3 regions of the Paenarthrobacter ilicis genome follow, and region 1 is predicted to be linked to each of the others. Evidence: riboswitches for the same ligand, from Rfam matches in the RefSeq annotation. Region 1 holds a riboswitch; each other region holds the start of a gene.
What was found. A riboswitch is a leader RNA that binds a small molecule or an ion and turns the genes downstream of it on or off. The one in region 1 is predicted to bind S-adenosylmethionine.

Region 1 (5,879 bases):
CCTTTGGGCCACCACACCATCGCCATGATGGTCCTTGAAGCGCTTAACGTGGACCACACGCTGGAGCCCTTAATGCCCAAACCCCTTCCGCCCCGGACCTGGCGTGAAGCCCGGTCCTCGGACCTGGTGTGGGCCCGCGAGTACTTTGTCCCTTGGGTTGTCCGCAGGCTCCGTCACCAGTCCTCCGGGGACGGCATTACACCCAAACGCCCGACGCCGGGACCTGTGTTCAGTTCAAACGGCCCGCTGGTGCCACGCCGCTAGGGGCAAAGCAGTGACGGGTGAGGGGGTTCGTGCGCTCAGGATGCGGCTGCAGCAACTCCGCGCCCCCTTTGCGGCGTCACCCGCAGAAGCTGTCCGGAACCTGCTGGCGGTGCAGTCCCAGGAATTTGCCTACGCCCGATGGACCCTGGCACAGAGAAGTTCCCCGGGGGTCACCGCCTCCGCGGTGGAGCTGGCAGTCGCCGAGGGGACCATCCTTCGGACGCATATTCTGCGGCCCACATGGCATTTCGTCCACCGCGACGATCTGGGGTGGTTGATGGGACTGTCCGCGGAGCGGCTGCATCAAGGGAACAAAGGCATGTACCGCCAAACGGGCATCGACCCGGACGCCGCAGCCCGCAGTGGCCGACTCCTCGCCCAAGCAGTGGAAGGCGGCGCCCACAAAACCAGGGAAGAGCTGGCCGGAATCCTGGGGCAGGCAGGGTTCCCCGGCAAAGGACTGGGTTTCGTGTACCACCTGATGCATGCCGAGGTCAGCGGAATTCTTGTCAGTGGGGCGCCGGTTCGATCATCGGGTGGAGCGCTCAAGCAGACATACGCCCTCTTCGGGGAGAGGGTCTCCGGTCCCTTGGTGAACCCGCTGTCCAGCGACGACCGGGAGGAGGCCCTGGGGCGGTTGGCGCTGCGCTACTTCAGCAGCCGTGGTCCGGCCACGGTCAAGGACTGTGCCACGTGGTCCGGCATGACCATGCAGGACATCACAGTGGGCTTGGCCGCAGCCCATGCCACGGCTCCCGGAAAGTTGGCAACCATGGCCTTTGAAGGACAGGAGTTCCACCTCCCCGCCACCGGGATGGACCAGCTGCTGGCTCTGGAAGCCGCGGGCACAAACCGGGAAGACCACGTCAAGGCGGACCTCATCCAGTGCTATGACGAATACGTGATGGGCTACTCGCAGTCCCGGCACTATTTGGGCGGAACCGCCCCCTACTTCCCGGAGGACAAGGGCCCCATGCACGTGGTCCTGGTGGACGGCCGTTTGGCCGGGTGGTGGCGGCACGGTTTCCAAGGCGGCGTCTGCGAGCTGGACCTCCGCATGAACCGGGCTGTTACCCCGGCCGAACAGGCTGCCCTGGACCGCGAGGTGGAACGGTACGGAGCTTTCCTTGGCATGGACATCACACTGGTTTGAGCCATCGGGCATGGCTGGGGCCGTCGGGCTAAGCTGGGCTAAGACCTAGGAGGCCTCCACATTGAACAATCTGATCTTTTGGATCATCGTCTGCTCGTGGGTGATCCCGCTCGGGATCCGCATGTACAACCGCTCGCGGGCACGTCGCCTCCAGAACAACGAGTACCGCGGGCCGGGGTATCCCCCGCAGAACCTGCCGGGTCAGGGTAACCAGGGGCAGGGCTACCAGGGCCAAGGTTACCCGGGACAGGGTTACCCGGGACAGAATTACCCCAACCCCGGTTACCCTCCGCAGAACTACCAGGGGCAGGGCTACCCGGATCAGAACTACCCTCCGCAGAACTATCCTGGGCAGAACTATCCTGGGCAGAACTATCCTGGGCAGAACTTTCCCGGGCAGGGTTTCCCCACCCAGGATTACCAGGGGTATCCCTCCGGGCCGGCCACCAGCCGCCCCGCGGGCATGGACCCGCAGTCAGGCCCGTCGTCGAACGATCCGGCGCAGTCCAACGCCCCACAGCCCCTGCCCACCGGCAGCTCTGAGCCCCAAGGCTTCCGCGCGCGGCGGCTCGCCGAGCTGGACGCAAAGTTCACCAACGGCGAGATCGCCATGGAGGACTACATGCGCCAGCGCGGGGAGATCATGCGCGGCTAGCACTGCCGCCCCGCTGCTGCCTCAGGCGAAGAAGGCCTGGCGGAGTTGGGTTGAGAGTTGGCCGATTTCGGTCAGGAAGCCGTCGTGCCCGATCGGTGCCTGGATGCGGTGAACCTCAACGTCCCCGGGCAGGGCCGCGGCGAGCTCCTCGGACTGGGCCGGGAAGTAGAGCCTGTCCGTATCCACTGCGGCTACAAAGAACTCTGCCGTGGCACGTGACAGTGCGACCTCCAGGTTTCCGCGGCCGCGCGTTACATCGTGGGACATCAGTGCCTCCGTGATGGCCACGTAGCTGTTGGCGTCGAACCGCTTCACCAGCTTGGTGCCCTGATGGTCGAGGTAGCTTTCCACCTGGTAGCGGCCACGTTCCGCCAGGACCGCTGCCGCGAGGGGAGTCTCCTGATGCTGGGCGTCCCGGCCGAACCGGAGGTCCAGTTCCAGTGCCGAACGGTAGGTGATGTGGGCGATCCTGCGGGCCAGGGCCAAACCGTCCTCGGGGGCCGGACCGCCGTAGTAGTCGCCGTTGTTGAAATGCGGATCCTGCCGGATGGCGAGCGTTTGGGACTGCGCGAATGCGATCTGTTCGGCCGTGCTGTAGGCACCCACGGAGATGACACCGCAGCGTTTCACGCGCTCGGGCAGCGTGACTGCCCATTCCAACGCCCGGGCGCCGCCCATGGAGCCCCCCAGCACTGCGTGCCAGGCGTTGATGCCCAGGACGTCGGCCAGCCGCGCCTCGGCCAGGGTGCTGTCCCGGAGGGTGACCAAGGGGAACCTGGACCCCCAGGGCTTGCCGTCCGGCGCCTCTGTGGACGGGCCGGTACTTCCGTAGCAACCGCCCACGATGTTGATGGACACCACAAAGAACCTGTCGGTGTCCACGGTCGCACCGGGGCCCACCAGCTGTTCCCACCAGCCTTCCTCGGCCGTGTCCCCGCGGGCTACGTGCGTGCTGCCGGTCAGGGCGTGCTGGATGAGCACCGCGTTGGAGGCATCAGCATTCAGCCTGCCCCATGTCTCGTAGCCCAGCACAACGTCCGGCAGGTAGCCGCCGGCCTCCAGCTCCAGGGAACCTATTCTGGCGTACTTGACTGTTCCGTCCTTTTCCCCGGACGTAGGGAGAGCTGTAGCAGTAATGGTCATTCCTTAAAACCTCACCTCGCGCTTGCCTGCCGCCTTGCGTGCGACAGGCCAGGTCTTCACCCGGGGCACCCCGCCGCGGAAGGAGGGTTGCCGGCCAGCAAGCCGGGGCTGTGTGCTGGCACTCATGACCTAATACGTAGAGTCTAGGAAAAAGACCACTGTTCTGGCGAAGAATGTGACACCAGTGTGACGGTTTGGGGCGTCATGGTTCACGGAACAGCCCTCTGGGGCGCCGCCTGACGAATTATCGTCGATCAGGCGGCGCCCTTGGCGTGCTGCCGGGGGCGCGACGGCGTGCCCTGTGCGCGCGTCCTGGCGTCAGGCGCCCTTCGCGGCCCGGAACCCGGCCTCGAGGTCAGCCAGGATGTCATCCACGTGCTCAATGCCCACCGACAAGCGCACCAGTCCCGGGTTGACGCCGGCCACGTTCTGTTGCTCGGCAGTCAGTTGGCTGTGCGTGGTGGACGCCGGGTGGATGACCAAGGAGCGGACGTCACCGATGTTGGCTACGTGGGAGTGCAATTCCAGTCCGTCCACAAAGCGCTTGCCTGCCTCAACGCCGCCCTTGATATTGAAAGCAACGATTGCGCCCGTGCCCTTGGGGCCATACTTCCGGCCACGGTCGTACCACGGGCTGGACGGCAGGCCCGCATAGGCGACCGATTCGACGTCGTCGTGGGCTTCCAGCCACTCGGCCACTTTCGTGGCGTTCTCCACATGCCTCTCCACGCGCAGGCTCAGTGTTTCCAGGCCCTGCGCGATGAGGAAGGCATTGAACGGCGAAACCGCGGAGCCGAGGTCACGAAGCAGTTGGACGCGCGCCTTCAGGACATAGGAGAGGTTGGCGCCCAGGGCTCCGTCCTTGCCCAGGTCCCGGGCGTAGACCAGCCCGTTGTAGCTGGGATCGGGGGTGTTGAACCCGGGGAAGCGCTCCGGGTCCTTGCCGAAATCGAAGTTTCCGGAATCCACGATCACGCCGGCGATTGCCGAGCCGTGGCCGCCGAGGTACTTGGTGGCGGAGTGGACCACAATGTCCGCACCCCACTCGATGGGACGGATCAGGTACGGCGTGGAGAGGGTGTTGTCCACGATCAGCGGCACGCCCGCCTCATGGGCGGTCCGGGCAACGCCTTCAATGTCCAATACGTCCTGGCGGGGATTGGAGACGACCTCGCCGAAGAAGAGCTTGGTGTTGGGCTGAACGGCGTCGCGCCACTGATCCAGGTTGTCCGGATCCTCCACGAAAGTCACGGAAATCCCGAACTTCTTCAGGGTGTGTGCCAGCAGGTTGTAGGTTCCGCCGTAAAGGCTGGGGCTGGCCACGATGTGATCGCCGGCCTCCGCGATGTTCAGGATGGCGAAGGTTTCGGCAGCCTGGCCTGAGCTCAACAGCAGGGCACCGAGGCCACCTTCCAAGCTGGCGATCCGCTGCTCCACGGCCTCCTGGGTGGGGTTTCCGATCCGCGTGTAGATGGGTGCCAGCTCTGCCAGGGCGAAGCGGTTGGCCGCACTCTCAGCGCTGGGAAAAACGAATGACGTGGTCTGGTAGATCGGGAGGGAACGGGCGCCCGTTGCGGCGTCCGGTGCCTGCCCTGCGTGGATCTGGCGTGTTTCGAATGACCATCCTTGTGACATGGAAATCTCCTTTTAGTGGCGCACGGAATCAGGGTGAATGACAGTGTGGTGTGAGCTGTCGCCAGTCTAGGAAGCGTCCGGGGCCTTGGACAGCTTTATGACGCTGCCGGTATCTTTCTGTCGTAACGCGTCATTCCATGACGCTCCCATACCCCGCGAGCCATGTCCTATGTTAGTTAGGCATGGCTTAGCTGAGACCCGAATCACAAAGTGCCAAGATGAAGCCATGCGCATGGATCACGTCTCTTACGCCTGTGAACGAGATGGCCTTTTGGCCACTACCGAACGAATTTCCGCGGCTCTCGGAGTGGACGCAGTCCGGGGTGGAGTGCACCCGCGCTTCGGCACCCGGAACATGATCATTCCCCTCGCGGACAACAAGTACCTTGAAGTGGTGGAGGTCCTGGACCACCCCGCTTCAGACAAAGCACCTTTTGGCCAGGCAGTAAGGGCCCGCTCGGCTGCCGGTGGCGGCTGGATGGGCTGGTGCGTGGCTGTGGATGACCTGGCCCCCTTCGAAGAGCGCCTGGGACGCGCCGCTGTCCCGGGCAACCGGAAATTCCCGGACGGCCGCGAGTTGGTCTGGCAGCAGATTGGCATCCTCGGCCTGATCGCTGATCCCCAGGTGCCGTACCTGCTCAAATGGGAGGGCGACCCCACCCTGCACCCGTCCAGGGCGTACGAAAGTGAAGTCAAGATGTCCAGCCTCACCATCGCCGGCTCGGCAGAACGCGTCACCGAATGGTTGGGCGAGCCAGTGGAGAAGCCACTGGAGGACGTAGCTGTTCAGTGGATTGCTCCGCGTGGAACGCCCGGCATCATGGCGGTCACGTTCGAAACCGCCTCAGGGGCAGTCACCATCTGACCCTGTCCGCCCCGGCATCGTCCCTCACGGGAGCGGTCCTGCCCGGAAACTTCGGCCGCCATCAGCGGGTGCCAATGACGTCACCCATCGATGGCGGCCGGATACATTTAAGGGCCTTGCGCTTAACCTAAGCCGATGGCCTTGCCGAACAAACTGAAGCCCAC
Region 2 (5,879 bases), 1.2 Mb from region 1:
CTTCCGCTCCAGCTGTTTGGCATACGGAACTTTGCCTGGGGAAATGTGGCCACCCTGGCCATCTACGGCGGGATTTCCCTGGGGTTCTTTGTCTTGGGAATCTACCTGCAGCAAGTAGGTGGGATGGGGGCGACTGTCGCCGGCATTGCTTTGCTGCCCAGCACAGTGATCCTCATGCTCCTCGCGTCGTATTCCGGAGGGCTGGCGGGCAAATATGGTCCGCGGTGGTTCATGACGGTGGGACCGCTCCTGTGCGGGACAGGCTTCCTGATGTCCCTGGCAGTGGACGAACCCTTGAACTACTGGACCCAGGTATTGCCTGGGCAGATCGTTTTCGGAATCGGCCTGGCCACGCTTGTTGCGCCTCTCACCGCAGCGATCCTGGGCGCGGTTCCCCCGGAGGAAGCTGGAATAGGATCAGCCGTGAACAATGCCGTGGCTCGCATTGCCGGCCTGATTGCCATTGCTTTCGCCGGAGTGATTGTTGGCCCGGTTTTCTCAGGAGCGGGGCTCCGGAACGCACTGCTTGTCACGGCGGCCTTGTTCTTCCTGGGAGCGCTGGCCTCAATGGTGGGGATCAGGAATCCGCCCCGGGAACCCACGCCGTCGGCCGGGACTGCCGCTGGGGTTCAAAACTGACGACGGCGGGTCCGTTCAGGAAGCGGGAAGCACACAACCCGGGTGGGTTCCTGAGCTCTGGACCCACAACGCGGACGAGACTTCATCGGCGAGGTCGAACTCCCGGCCCTGTGAAGGGTTGCCGATACGCACCACCAGGGCACCACCGAAGGGCTTGCGTCCCAGAATCTCGATCGGAGCGTCCAAGGCTATTTCTTCGGTGGCCAGGTAGCGAAGCAATTCCGGGTTCTCGTCACTGATTCTGGTGATGCGGCCGGAATGTCCCTTGTCCAGTTCAATCATTTGATAGGCATGCGGGAGATCCACTGTGCCGTCCGCCGCGGGAATGGGATCGCCGTGGGGGTCGCGCAGTGGATGGCCGAGCTTGGCAGACATCCGTTCGATGAAGGTGTCCGACACAGCATGCTCCAGCATCTCGGCTTCATCGTGGACCTCGTCCCAGCTGTATCCGAGTTCCTCCACCAGGTAGGTTTCCAGGAGCCTGTGCCGTCGCACCATGGCGAGGGCAAGCTGCCGCCCTGATTCCGTCAGCCGGATGGCGCTGTAGGGCTGGTGGTTGACCAAGCCTTGGTCCTTGAGCTTACGGACCATCTCCGAAACCGAGGAGTTCGCTACACCCAGCCGCTGGGCAAGCTGGGAGGAGGTGATGGGCTTGTCCTGCCACTCCGTGAAGGAGTAGATGACCTTGACGTAGTCCTCTATCGAGGAGGAGGGCGTACTGGTCTTCACGTCACCAGCCTACCGTGGGGCCGTCCGAACCACTTTGCGGGCCCGCCAGGTTTGCGTCAAATAGGGCAAAGGAACGGTGTCCCCGGGAGCGTGTCTCAGGTGTTCGTACAGGTACCATTCCAGGTTTCCCAGCACCTTCTGGCGTGTAGCCTGATCCGCGCGGAGGTAGTAGCTGCGTGATTTGGTGAGTTCCATGATGGCTTCTGGTGTCAGGCGGTCCTCCCAGCGCGTATGGTGGCTTTCCAGATCGGTGAATTCCGGGCCTGTAACCGGCCTGAAGCCAGGTTTGTGGACATCACCGGCGTGCATGATCCGGGACAACCGGTGCACCCAGGGAATTGAGGTGTCCAGCTGGTTCCAGATCAACCCCAGGACACCTTCAGGGGACAGGATGCGTGAGAGTTCAGTGCTTGCAGCCAGCGGATCGCACCAATGCCAGGCTTGGGCAACGCTGACGACGTCGAATGTTGAGTCCGTCAGGCCAGTTGCCTCGGCCGTGCCCTCGCGGGCGTCCACCTCGGGGTACGCCGAGCGCAGTTGCTCCAGCATGTCCCGCGAAGGGTCCACCGCGGCTACGGTCAATCCGCGTTCAACAAGAAGGGCGGTAAACTTTCCGGTGCCGGCGCCGATGTCGGCTGCCGATGAGGCCCGGGCAGGGAGCAACCAGTCAACGGAGTCTGCCGGGTACCCCGGCCGGACACGGTCGTAGTGCTCGCCGCCATCCTGGAAGCTCCGGCCGAGTTCGTGCCTGCGGCCAGCCTGCAACTTCGGGCCCTTGGGCCCAGCCGGGCCGGGTACTGACCCGACGCCCTTCGGTGCCTTCGGTGAACTGCTGGCCACGCGGATCTCCTTCGCAGGGTGTAAAAGCAAACCCTACGAATTTACCGCAGTGCCGGCCGTTCCACCCCGGGTCGCACGTGCTTGGTCGCACACGCTTGGTCGCACGTGCTTGATCGCCCGAGCTTAATCGCCCGCGCCTAGTCGATGGTGCAGGGAGCGGCGCCAGCGGTTCCCGGAGTGTTCGGTGCCCAGTCCGGGTAGCTGCGGTGATCATTGGCAGGAACCCAGCGGCCCTCATCCACCACGTAATCCCAGCCGAGGCCGTCCACTGTCAGGGCTTCGATGCCGGCCAGAAGCCTGGAGGCATCCTCCAGCCGTGAACCCACGCCGAAGCTGGCGCGGAGCGAGCCCGAGGGCAAACCCAGCCGCTTGAGCAGGGGGTGGGCGCAGAAGCGGCCGTCGCGAAGGCCCACTCCATGTTCCGCTGCCAGATAAGCGGCCACCAAACCGGCGTCGAATCCCTCCACCGAGAAATTAACAACGCCAATGGTGTCCGTAGAGTCGCTGAAGATCTGGTGCACCGTGACGCCGTCCAGGGCTTCCAGTCCGGCTACCAGGTAGCTGCGGATGGCGGCTTCGTGGGCGTGCCATGCTCCTTCGTCCAGAGCGGCCAGGACTTGCGTTGCACGGGCCAGGGTTGCTGCGCCAAGAACGTTCGGCGAACCACCCTCGTGGCGGGCGGGACCGGTGGCCCAGCTCACCGAATCCAAGCGGGCCTCACGTACTGCCCCGCCGCCGGCCAAGTGGGGTGTTCCGGCGTCGAGCCAGTCAGGACGGCCCACTACGACTCCGGCGCCAAAGGGTGCGTACAGCTTGTGGCCGGAGAACACCACATAATCCACGTCTGCCTGCGCGATGTTGATGCGACGGTGTGGCGCCAACTGTGCCGCATCCACCACAATCCGGGCGCCGTATTGATGCGCCAGGGCGGCCAACTCCGCGATGGGCAGAATTTCGCCGGTGACGTTCGACGCTCCCGTAACGGCCAGCAGGCTCACGCCGCCCTGGGCCAGCTCGGCCCGGAGGTTGGCTACCGTCTCCTTCAGCGTCTTGGCTGCCACGACGCTCCTGTGGGGCACAGCCTGCCAGGGGAGAAGGTTGGCGTGGTGCTCAATGTCGAGGTAGAGGACGTCGCCTGCAGGTTCGCCGTCCACCAGGGGGAGGCATCCTGCCAGCAGGTTCAACGAGTCAGTGGTGTTGCGGGTGAAGATCACTACGTCATCAGCGCGGCCGCCCACGAACTCGCGCACGATGTTCCTGGAGTTCTCGTAGACGGATGTACTGATCTGCGACGCAAATCCAGCACCACGGTGGACGCTTGCGTAGTAGGGGAGGACCTCGTTGAGGTAAGCCGACACGATGGTCAGCGCCGGAGCCGAGGCTCCATAGTCCAGGTTTGCGTACCGGACGTGTCCACCCTGGATCAGTGGCGCCTGCAACTCGGCGCCTGTGACGGCCGCCAGTGGGCGCGCAGCAGCAGTGGTGAATGCAGCAGCGGAAGGGATCGGGGATTTAATCGTGGCAGTACTCATCAGACCTCATTCAAGAGGGACGCCCGCAAGGGGAATCCGCGCTTGCCGCATCCGTTCCGGACCGGCCGGGTCGTCACCCGGGGCACCCCACCGCGAATGGAGGGTTGCCGGCCAGCAAACCGGGGTTTAGCGCTGGCACTCGTGACCTGTAAAAAAGATTAGGGCACTCCCGGGAGCTGTCAAAAGCCGGGGGTAAATGTTAAGCCCATTGTTACGTTGGGCCTGATGTGAAGGATCTGGCGAATAAACGAACGGCGGCAGGGCCGAAAAGGGCCCAACCGCCGTCGAATATTCAGTAATGGTTCCAAAGCCGGGTTCTCTTAGAGGAGGTCATCCACTGCCGGATTGAGCCGCTTGAGGACCTCTGAGTGGAGAATCGAGTTCGTGGCAAGTGCGTTGCCCCCGAAGGGTCCGTCTTCGCCTTCCAGGGACGTGAAGCGTCCTCCGGCCTCCGTGACGATGGGAACCAGCGCCGCCATGTCGTAGAGGTTGAGCTCGGGCTCGCAGGCGATGTCGACTGCTCCCTCCGCAACCAGGCAGTATGACCAGAAATCGCCGTAGGCACGTGTACGCCAGATATCCTCTGTGAGCCCTATGAACTCATCGAGGTTGCCGCGTTCCTTCCATCCGGACAGGCTCGAATATGACATGGAGGCATCCGCCAGGGAGGACACATTCGAGACCCTGAGCCGGGTGGCCGAGGCCAGGGAGCGCCCCATATAGGCGCCCATGTCCTTGGCGGCCCACCAACGTTTACCCAGGGCCGGAGCGCTGACGACTCCCACAACCGGCTCGCCTTCGTCCACCAGTGCGATCAGGGTTGCCCATACCGGCACGCCGCGCACAAAGTTCTTGGTTCCATCTATGGGATCGATGATCCAGCGGCGCGAACCGTGGCCGCTGCTGCCGAACTCCTCACCGAGGACGGCATCACGGGGACGGGAGCGGGACAGTTGCCCGCGGATTGCTTCCTCTGCCGCCTTGTCAGCGTCGGTGACCGGGGTCAGGTCCGGCTTGGTCTCGATCTTCAGATCCAGCGCCTTGAAGCGATCCATGGTCTGCGCATCGACGGAATCGGCCAGGACGTGGGCCAGGCGCAAGTCATCGTTGTAGGTGGAAACGGGTTGGGTCATGCCACCAAACTATCCTGAAACGCAAGGATCAGGGGGAGGTGCGGCCCGTAACCATCAGTTGACGGTGCCGAGTTCCTTGGCTTCCTTGGCTTCCAGGCGCGGATCGGCTCCGAGCAGGCGGCGGAGGGACGCCAGCCGGGCCGGACCTGAGGGGCCCGCATGACCATCGGCCACCCAGGAGTCCAAGCCGCAATTGATGGCCGTGGCGTCGTGCTTGCATCCGCGTTCGCAGGTCTCGGTGCCAGGCTCCAGATCGGGGAAGGAATGCAGGATCCTGTCCGGGTCCACATGTGCCAGGCCGAAGGACCTGATGCCCGGCGTGTCAATGATCCAGCTTCCGGAGGGAGCATCAGCCAACTTCAACGCCAAGGCTGAGGACGATGTGTGCCGGCCACGCCCCGTGACGGCATTGACGCCTCCGGTTGCCCTCTCAGCGCCGGTCAGGGCGTTGACCATGGTGGATTTGCCCACGCCGGAGTGTCCCAGCATGACCGTTACCTTGCCGCCCAGGTGTGAGCGAAGCTGGCCCACGGCGTCCCTGTCCAATCGTGCGGAAAGTCCGTCGTCCGATCGGGCATCAATACCGCCGGCCTCTGAATTCGCTGTCCGGCTGATGATGACGGGGAAGTCCAGGCTCAGGTAGTTGGCCAGCAACTCGGTGGGGTCCTTGACGTCCGCCTTGGTGATGAGAAGCAGTGGTTCAATCCCGGCGTCGTAGGCTGCCACCAGGGCCCGGTCAATGAATCCCGTCCGTGGTTCAGGGTTGGCTGCGGCCACCACAATGACCAGTTGATCGGCATTGGCAACCACAACGCGTTCGATCGGATCGGTATCGTCAGCGCTTCGGCGCAGCAGCGTGCGACGTTCCTCCACCCGCACCAACCGGGCCAGCGTGTCTGCGGAGCCGGATACGTCGCCCACCAGGGCTACAAAATCTCCGGGAACCACCGGATTCCGGCGCAGCTCACGGGCGCGGGCGGCGATGATGACCCGCTCGTCGGATGTG
Region 3 (5,879 bases), 2.1 Mb from region 1:
TTGGGGCCACTGGGACTCGGGCCACGAATTGCCTACCCCGTCCACCAGGATCTCGCCGGGATGCCCTCCGCTGTAGGCCGACCCGTAAGGGTCCGCTCCCACCACCTCAATATGCCCGCCGGGGCGGGTCGCCGCCACCTGTTTCTTGAGATAACGCCCGTTGCCGCTGATGGTCCCCCCTGTTCCAATGCCGGCTACGAAGTGCGTGATGGTACCGCCGGTCTGTTCCCAGATCTCGGGGCCGGTGGTTCTGTAATGAGCCAGCGGGTTGGCCGGGTTGTCGAACTGCATGGCCCGCCAGGCTCCCGGCGTCTCCGCCGTGATGCGGGCGGCCAAAGCTCGCGCGTTCTCCGGCGATTCAGGCGGCGCATTCCAATCCGTCAGGATCACCCGGGCTCCGTAGCTGCGCAGCGCCGCAAGCTTCTCCTTGGAGATGGTGTCGCCGGTGATCACCACCACGGGATGTCCCGTCAGCCGGCCAATGAGAGCCAACCCGATCCCGGTATTGCCGGAGGTGCTCTCCACAATGGTGGCCCCTGGCCGCAATTCCCCTGATTCCTCGGCCGCCCGGACCATGCTCAGGGCCGTACGGTCCTTGATGGAACCGCCGGGATTCTCGGACTCCAGTTTGATGTGGATGGAGCTGCCCAGCCCGCGGCCCAGGGCCTCCAACCTCACCAGGGGCGTATTGCCCACCTTTTCCAGGATGGACCCGCTTTCCAGGATGGACTTGTTTAGAACCGCCCTGTCCTCTGAAGCCCCACCCGGCACCGCACCACGGAACCCGTCCGGGGCAAACTCTGCAGCATGCCTGCCGCGATTACCGGTTGTTGTGCTCACCGTTCCCACTTTCCTTCCAGCCCGGCCGCTGCCTCCCGCAGCAAGGCGCGCGCCCGTTCCACCAGGTCAGCTGCTGCGGGACGATCAGTCAGGAGATCGGCCAGCCTGCCCACCACCGCACCGGTCCCTTGGCCAAGCGGCCGCCCATCTTTGGCCCCGATCAGCAGGTACGACGCCGTCAGCGCTTCGATAACCAGCAATTTTTCCAACGAATCCAAGGACTTTTCGAGGTACTGAAGAGCCAGCGGCGCCAGGGTTGAATGGTCCTCGACGTCGGCCGACAAGGTGGGAGCGCCAAGGGTTGCCGGGGCTGCCAGGAACTTGAGTTCAGCCAACAAACCGGCCGCCGAATACCAGAGCAAGCCAGGTAATTCTTCCTGGACCAGACCGGATTTTGCCGCCTCCCCCAAGAGTTTTGCGCGGATGGCACGCTGCGGCGGGTACAGCTTGGCAATGCGCCGCTCACTGGAGATCCCCACATGGGCCACCGCCAGCCGGAGGCCTTCAAAGGAAAGCGCCAACTGCAGGGGCTGGAAGTTCCCGCCGGACACCATCACCCCGGAGTCCACGTCCGCCAAGGGATTGTCGCCCCGGCCATTGAGCTCAACCTCCAAGGCGAGTTCGAGCCCGGCTACCAGGGACCGGAAGGCGCCGTGGGTTTGCGGCGCCGCCCTGAAGGACAGCGGGTCCTGCACGGAAACTTCCGGACGGACGTCCTCCAACCACCCACCGCTGAGCAACCGCCGCACCGCCGCAGCCGACTCCTTCTGTCCGTCCACCGCCTTGGCCGCCTGGATGGCGGGCGAGAACGGGCTGAGGTTGCCGCCGTCGTCGTACCTGGCGATCGCCTCAAGCGAGAGTGACAGTGCGACGTCGGCCAACCCGGCCAGGTGCTGCAATCGCACCAGGGCGAGCGTCCCCGCACCTACGGAGTACGCGTTGGCGCTCACCAGTGCCAACGCTTCTCCGGCCCCGAGTTGCAGGGGCTGCAGGCCGGCGTCGGCGAGAGCTTTGGCCCCGGGCACCACGGTGCCATCGGCTTGGAAGGCTTGCCCCTCACCCAGCGCAACGGCGGCGACGGCGGCCAGCTGGGTGAGGTCGGACGAGCCCACGGATCCTTCGCGCGGGATGGCGGGGAAGACTCCGCGGTTGAAGAGTTCGGCGTAAAACCGGGCGGTGCTGGCCCGGACGCCCGAACCGCCGCGGCTGAATCCAACCAGGCGGGCCAGGATGATGGAGCGCGCGGCGGCGCGGTCCAGGTACTGGCCCACGCCGCTGTTGTGATACCTGACCACCTGGACCTGATAGGCCAGGAGTGACTTCTCCTCCACAGCCGTATCCCGGCCCGACCCCAGCAGGGTGTTCAGCCCATAGACGCGTTGACCGGAGGAAGCAGCGCGCTCCACCACTTCACGGGATCGGCCAATGAGGGCCAGGACGTCCTGGGTGAGCTCCACCCGTGCTAGGGAATCGGACGCAGCCCGGGCAATATCCCCAGCACGGACATGTGCCGTTCCCAGCAGGAGAGTGTCATGTGACGCCATCAGAAATCCAGGAGGTTCTGGCGGAAGCCACCGTTGCCGTAACTCTTCCTCAACAGGCCGCGGCGGCGCAGCTCGGGGGTGAGCTTGTCCAGAACGCCGTGGACTGTGGCGGGATCCACGAAGCCGGAGAAGAGGAAACCGTCGCCGCCCACGGCAGCACCCGTTTCTTCCAGATAATCGGCAATCTCCTCCGCGGTGCCAATGATCGAATCGCCAGCGCCGCCGCTGCGGGCCTGGAGGATCTGCCGGAGCGTGGACCCGGGAGGAGCCGCCTTGGCGAAGTGCTCCAGCGTGCCTTGATTGCTGTTGGTGCTCAATTCCGGCAACGGAGCGTCCAGGTCGAATTGCTTGAAGTCGATCACCGAAAGATAGGAGATGGAATTCAGCTGGCTGTCGATGTCGCGCTGGGTCAGTTCCCGCCGCTGGGCACGGAGTTCCCGGGCTTCAGCGGTGGTTCCCACCACGGTGGGCTTCAGAACAAAAAGTACCTTGACGGCGTCGGGATCCCTTCCTGCCTTGGTGGCCTCGGTACGGATCGAATCACGGTAGGCCTTCATGCCGTCCACACCGCGGGCCAAGGCGATGGCCACGTCCGCGTGCCCACCTGCGAAAGCCTTGCCGCGGGGAGAGGCGCCGGCTTGAACCAGCACGGGCTCCTCGGGCAGGGGTGCAGTGTTCAGCGGGCCCCGGACGGAGAAGAAATCACCGGTGTGATGGATGGGATGCACTTTGTTGTGATCGGCGAAGACGCCGGCGGAGCTGTCCTCACGGATCGCGTCAGGTTCCCAGCTACGCCACAGCTGCCTGACCACGTCCACGAATTCCTCAGCCTTTTCGTACCGTAGGTCGTGCTCGATCTGCTGGTCCAACCCGTAGTTTTGCGCGGCGAGGTCGCTGCCGGAGGTCACCACGTTCCAGCCCAACTGGCCGTCGGAGAAGTGCTGCAGGGTGGCCAGCAGCCGTGCAGCAGTAAACGGCGGGTAGAAGGAAGCACTGACGGTGGGAACAATGCCCAGGTGCTGGGTGGCTGAGAGCAGGTACGGAACCAACGCCAAAGGATCGTGCTTGGGCGCGAAGGATGCGTGGGCCAGGGAAACCTCGGCCGTGCCCCCGTAGGTGTCCGGAACAGTCAGCGAATCCTCAATGATGAACAGGTCCAGGCCGGATCGCTCGAACGCGCGCACCGCCTCCTGGTACAGGGCTGGCTTCTTCCAGTCATAGCCCAGGCTGTAGCCCGGAGTTCCCCAGCCCTGGACGCCAAATCCGTGGCCTACAAACCATCCAAAATGCAGCATGGGCTCGAGTGTAGAACTGCTCTGTCCGTTCACCGCGACCTGATTTCTTGCGAAGTTACAGGGGGACGTACTGCGTCAATTATGCTCCCGGGAGGTCACAAAAGGACCCAGCCCAAGGCATTGCCGGTTACGCAACATGACGGTGGTGATTCTGCCTCCAAGTGCGCCCAAGCGCTGCGAAATGCTACGTTTTTCTTGAGTAATGAGTACCAGCGCGAAGCCCTGACTTGCTGGTCGGCAACCCTCTCTCCGGCGGGGTGCCTCAGGTGACTACTCGGCGTATCGGACAAATTCGAACTGCAAGCGTGACTGAGGAGCACCAGCTATGCCTGAACCCACTGAAGAAAAACTTTCCTACCGCCTGATAACGGGCCCGGATAACCGCGAATTCTGCGAGCGCATCAGCGCGGCCCTGGCTGAAGGCTACGTCCTCCATGGCAGCCCGGCAGCAACGTTCAACGGTGCCCAGGTCATTGTTGCCCAAGCCGTTGTGCTGCCCGCCGCCATCGCGAGTGCCGACGCCGCGGTGGCAACCGCCGTCGACGAATTGGAAGGCGACGACGAAGCATTCGAGGGACACGCATGAGCTACGCAGGTGACCTGAACCCGCAGGATGCGTGGGCCAAGCTTGAGGAGGGCGCCATTTTGGTGGACGTCCGCACCGAAGCCGAATGGGCCCACATCGGCATCCCGGACACCAAGGCAACGGAGAACGATCCCCTGTTCATCCAGTGGAACCTCGCCGGAGGAATCCCCAACCCCAGCTTCATCGAGGACCTGCAGCAGCAGGCTCCGGAGGGTGACGGCGTCGAACTGGTGTTCCTTTGCCGTTCAGGGCAGCGGTCAATCTCCGCCGCCACGGCAGCAACGCAGGCCGGCTTCACCGCCTACAACGTTCTTGAAGGCTTTGAAGGTGAGCCGGACCGCTATGGCGAGCGCACTGTCAATGGTTGGAAAAACCGCGGCCTGCCGACGAACCTGGGGACCAACTAAATGACTTTCAATCCCGACGCCGCCGGCTGGAGCCCCGACACCCAGGCCGTACGCGGTGGACTTGACCGTACCAATTTCCAGGAAACGTCCGAGGCCGTCTTCCTGAACTCCGGCTTCGTTTACGAATCCGCGGCAGCAGCCGAGCGCGCTTTTACGGGCGAGGACGAACGATTCGTCTACTCCCGATACGGCAACCCGTCGGTGGCCACCTTCCAGGAGCGCCTCCGACTGCTGGAAGGCACCGAAGCTTGCTTTGCGACCGCGTCGGGCATGTCCGCGGTCTTCACCGCATTGGGTGCCCTGTTGGCAGCAGGCGACCGTGTGGTGGCCGCCCGGTCACTGTTTGGCTCCTGCTTTGTGATCCTGAACGAAATCCTGCCGCGCTGGGGCGTGGAAACGGTGTTTGTTGATGGCCCGGACCTGGACCAGTGGCGCGAAGCCCTGGCTGAGCCCACCACTGCGGTGTTCTTCGAATCGCCGTCAAACCCCATGCAGGAAATCGTGGATGTTGAAGCGGTCAGCGCGTTGGCCCATGCTGCCGGAGCCACCGTGGTGGTGGACAACGTGTTTGCCACGCCGCTGTTGCAGCGTTGTGGCGACCTGGGCGCTGACGTGATTGTGTACTCGGGGACCAAGCACATTGATGGCCAGGGACGCGTCCTGGGTGGCGCAATCCTGGGTACCAAGGAATTCATCGATGGGCCCGTGAAGCAGCTCATGCGGCACACCGGCCCCGCACTGTCCGCCTTCAACGCATGGGTGCTGACCAAGGGCCTGGAGACCATGGGCCTGCGTGTGGGCCACAGCTCGGCCTCCGCCTTGAAGATCGCGGAATGGCTGGAGCAGCAGCCCGCCATCAGCTGGGTCAAGTACCCGCTGTTGAAGTCCCACCCGCAATATGAGCTCGCGGCACAGCAGATGAAGGCCGGCGGAACAGTGCTGACCTTCGAGTTGTCCCCGTCCTCCGGGCGTTCCGCAAAAGAAGCCGCCTTCGCTTTGCTGGACGGCCTGGGGGTCATCGACATTTCCAACAACCTGGGTGACTCCAAGTCGCTCATCACCCACCCGGCCACCACCACCCACCGCGCCATGGGCCCGGAGGGTCGCGCAGCAATTGGGCTGAGCGATGGCGTGGTGCGGTTGTCCGTGGGCCTTGAGGACGTTGAGGACCTGATTCTGGACCTGGAAAAAGCCCTCAAACAGGTGT

Region 2: linked by a shared signal. The riboswitch ahead of JOE60_RS11640 (aminotransferase class V-fold PLP-dependent enzyme) and the one ahead of metX (homoserine O-acetyltransferase MetX) in region 1 are both predicted to bind S-adenosylmethionine.
Region 3: linked by a shared signal. The riboswitch ahead of JOE60_RS15990 (DUF1737 domain-containing protein) and the one ahead of metX (homoserine O-acetyltransferase MetX) in region 1 are both predicted to bind S-adenosylmethionine.

Annotation. Positions count from the first base shown of each region.
Region 1 is NZ_JAFBCD010000001.1:1,390,909-1,396,787, reverse strand. Features, by position in the region: gene JOE60_RS06380 (SGNH/GDSL hydrolase family protein) at 1-264, shown strand, start outside; gene JOE60_RS06375 (winged helix DNA-binding domain-containing protein) at 305-1,417, shown strand; gene JOE60_RS06370 (hypothetical protein) at 1,479-2,072, shown strand; gene metX (homoserine O-acetyltransferase MetX) at 2,094-3,215, opposite strand; SAM riboswitch class IV at 3,229-3,345, opposite strand; gene JOE60_RS06360 (bifunctional o-acetylhomoserine/o-acetylserine sulfhydrylase) at 3,534-4,850, opposite strand; gene JOE60_RS06355 (VOC family protein) at 5,077-5,715, shown strand; gene JOE60_RS06350 (CPBP family intramembrane glutamic endopeptidase) at 5,838-5,879, opposite strand, start outside.
Region 2 is NZ_JAFBCD010000001.1:2,546,684-2,552,562, reverse strand. Features, by position in the region: gene JOE60_RS11655 (MFS transporter) at 1-639, shown strand, start outside; gene JOE60_RS11650 (metal-dependent transcriptional regulator) at 655-1,368, opposite strand; gene JOE60_RS11645 (class I SAM-dependent methyltransferase) at 1,378-2,208, opposite strand; gene JOE60_RS11640 (aminotransferase class V-fold PLP-dependent enzyme) at 2,346-3,740, opposite strand; SAM riboswitch class IV at 3,774-3,887, opposite strand; gene hisN (histidinol-phosphatase) at 4,061-4,873, opposite strand; gene rsgA (ribosome small subunit-dependent GTPase A) at 4,928-5,879, opposite strand, start outside.
Region 3 is NZ_JAFBCD010000001.1:3,497,357-3,503,235, forward strand. Features, by position in the region: gene JOE60_RS15975 (PLP-dependent cysteine synthase family protein) at 1-726, opposite strand, end outside; gene JOE60_RS15980 (aromatic amino acid ammonia-lyase) at 837-2,384, opposite strand; gene JOE60_RS15985 (NtaA/DmoA family FMN-dependent monooxygenase) at 2,384-3,712, opposite strand; SAM riboswitch class IV at 3,878-3,991, shown strand; gene JOE60_RS15990 (DUF1737 domain-containing protein) at 4,005-4,265, shown strand; gene JOE60_RS15995 (rhodanese-like domain-containing protein) at 4,262-4,672, shown strand; gene JOE60_RS16000 (O-succinylhomoserine sulfhydrylase) at 4,673-5,879, shown strand, end outside.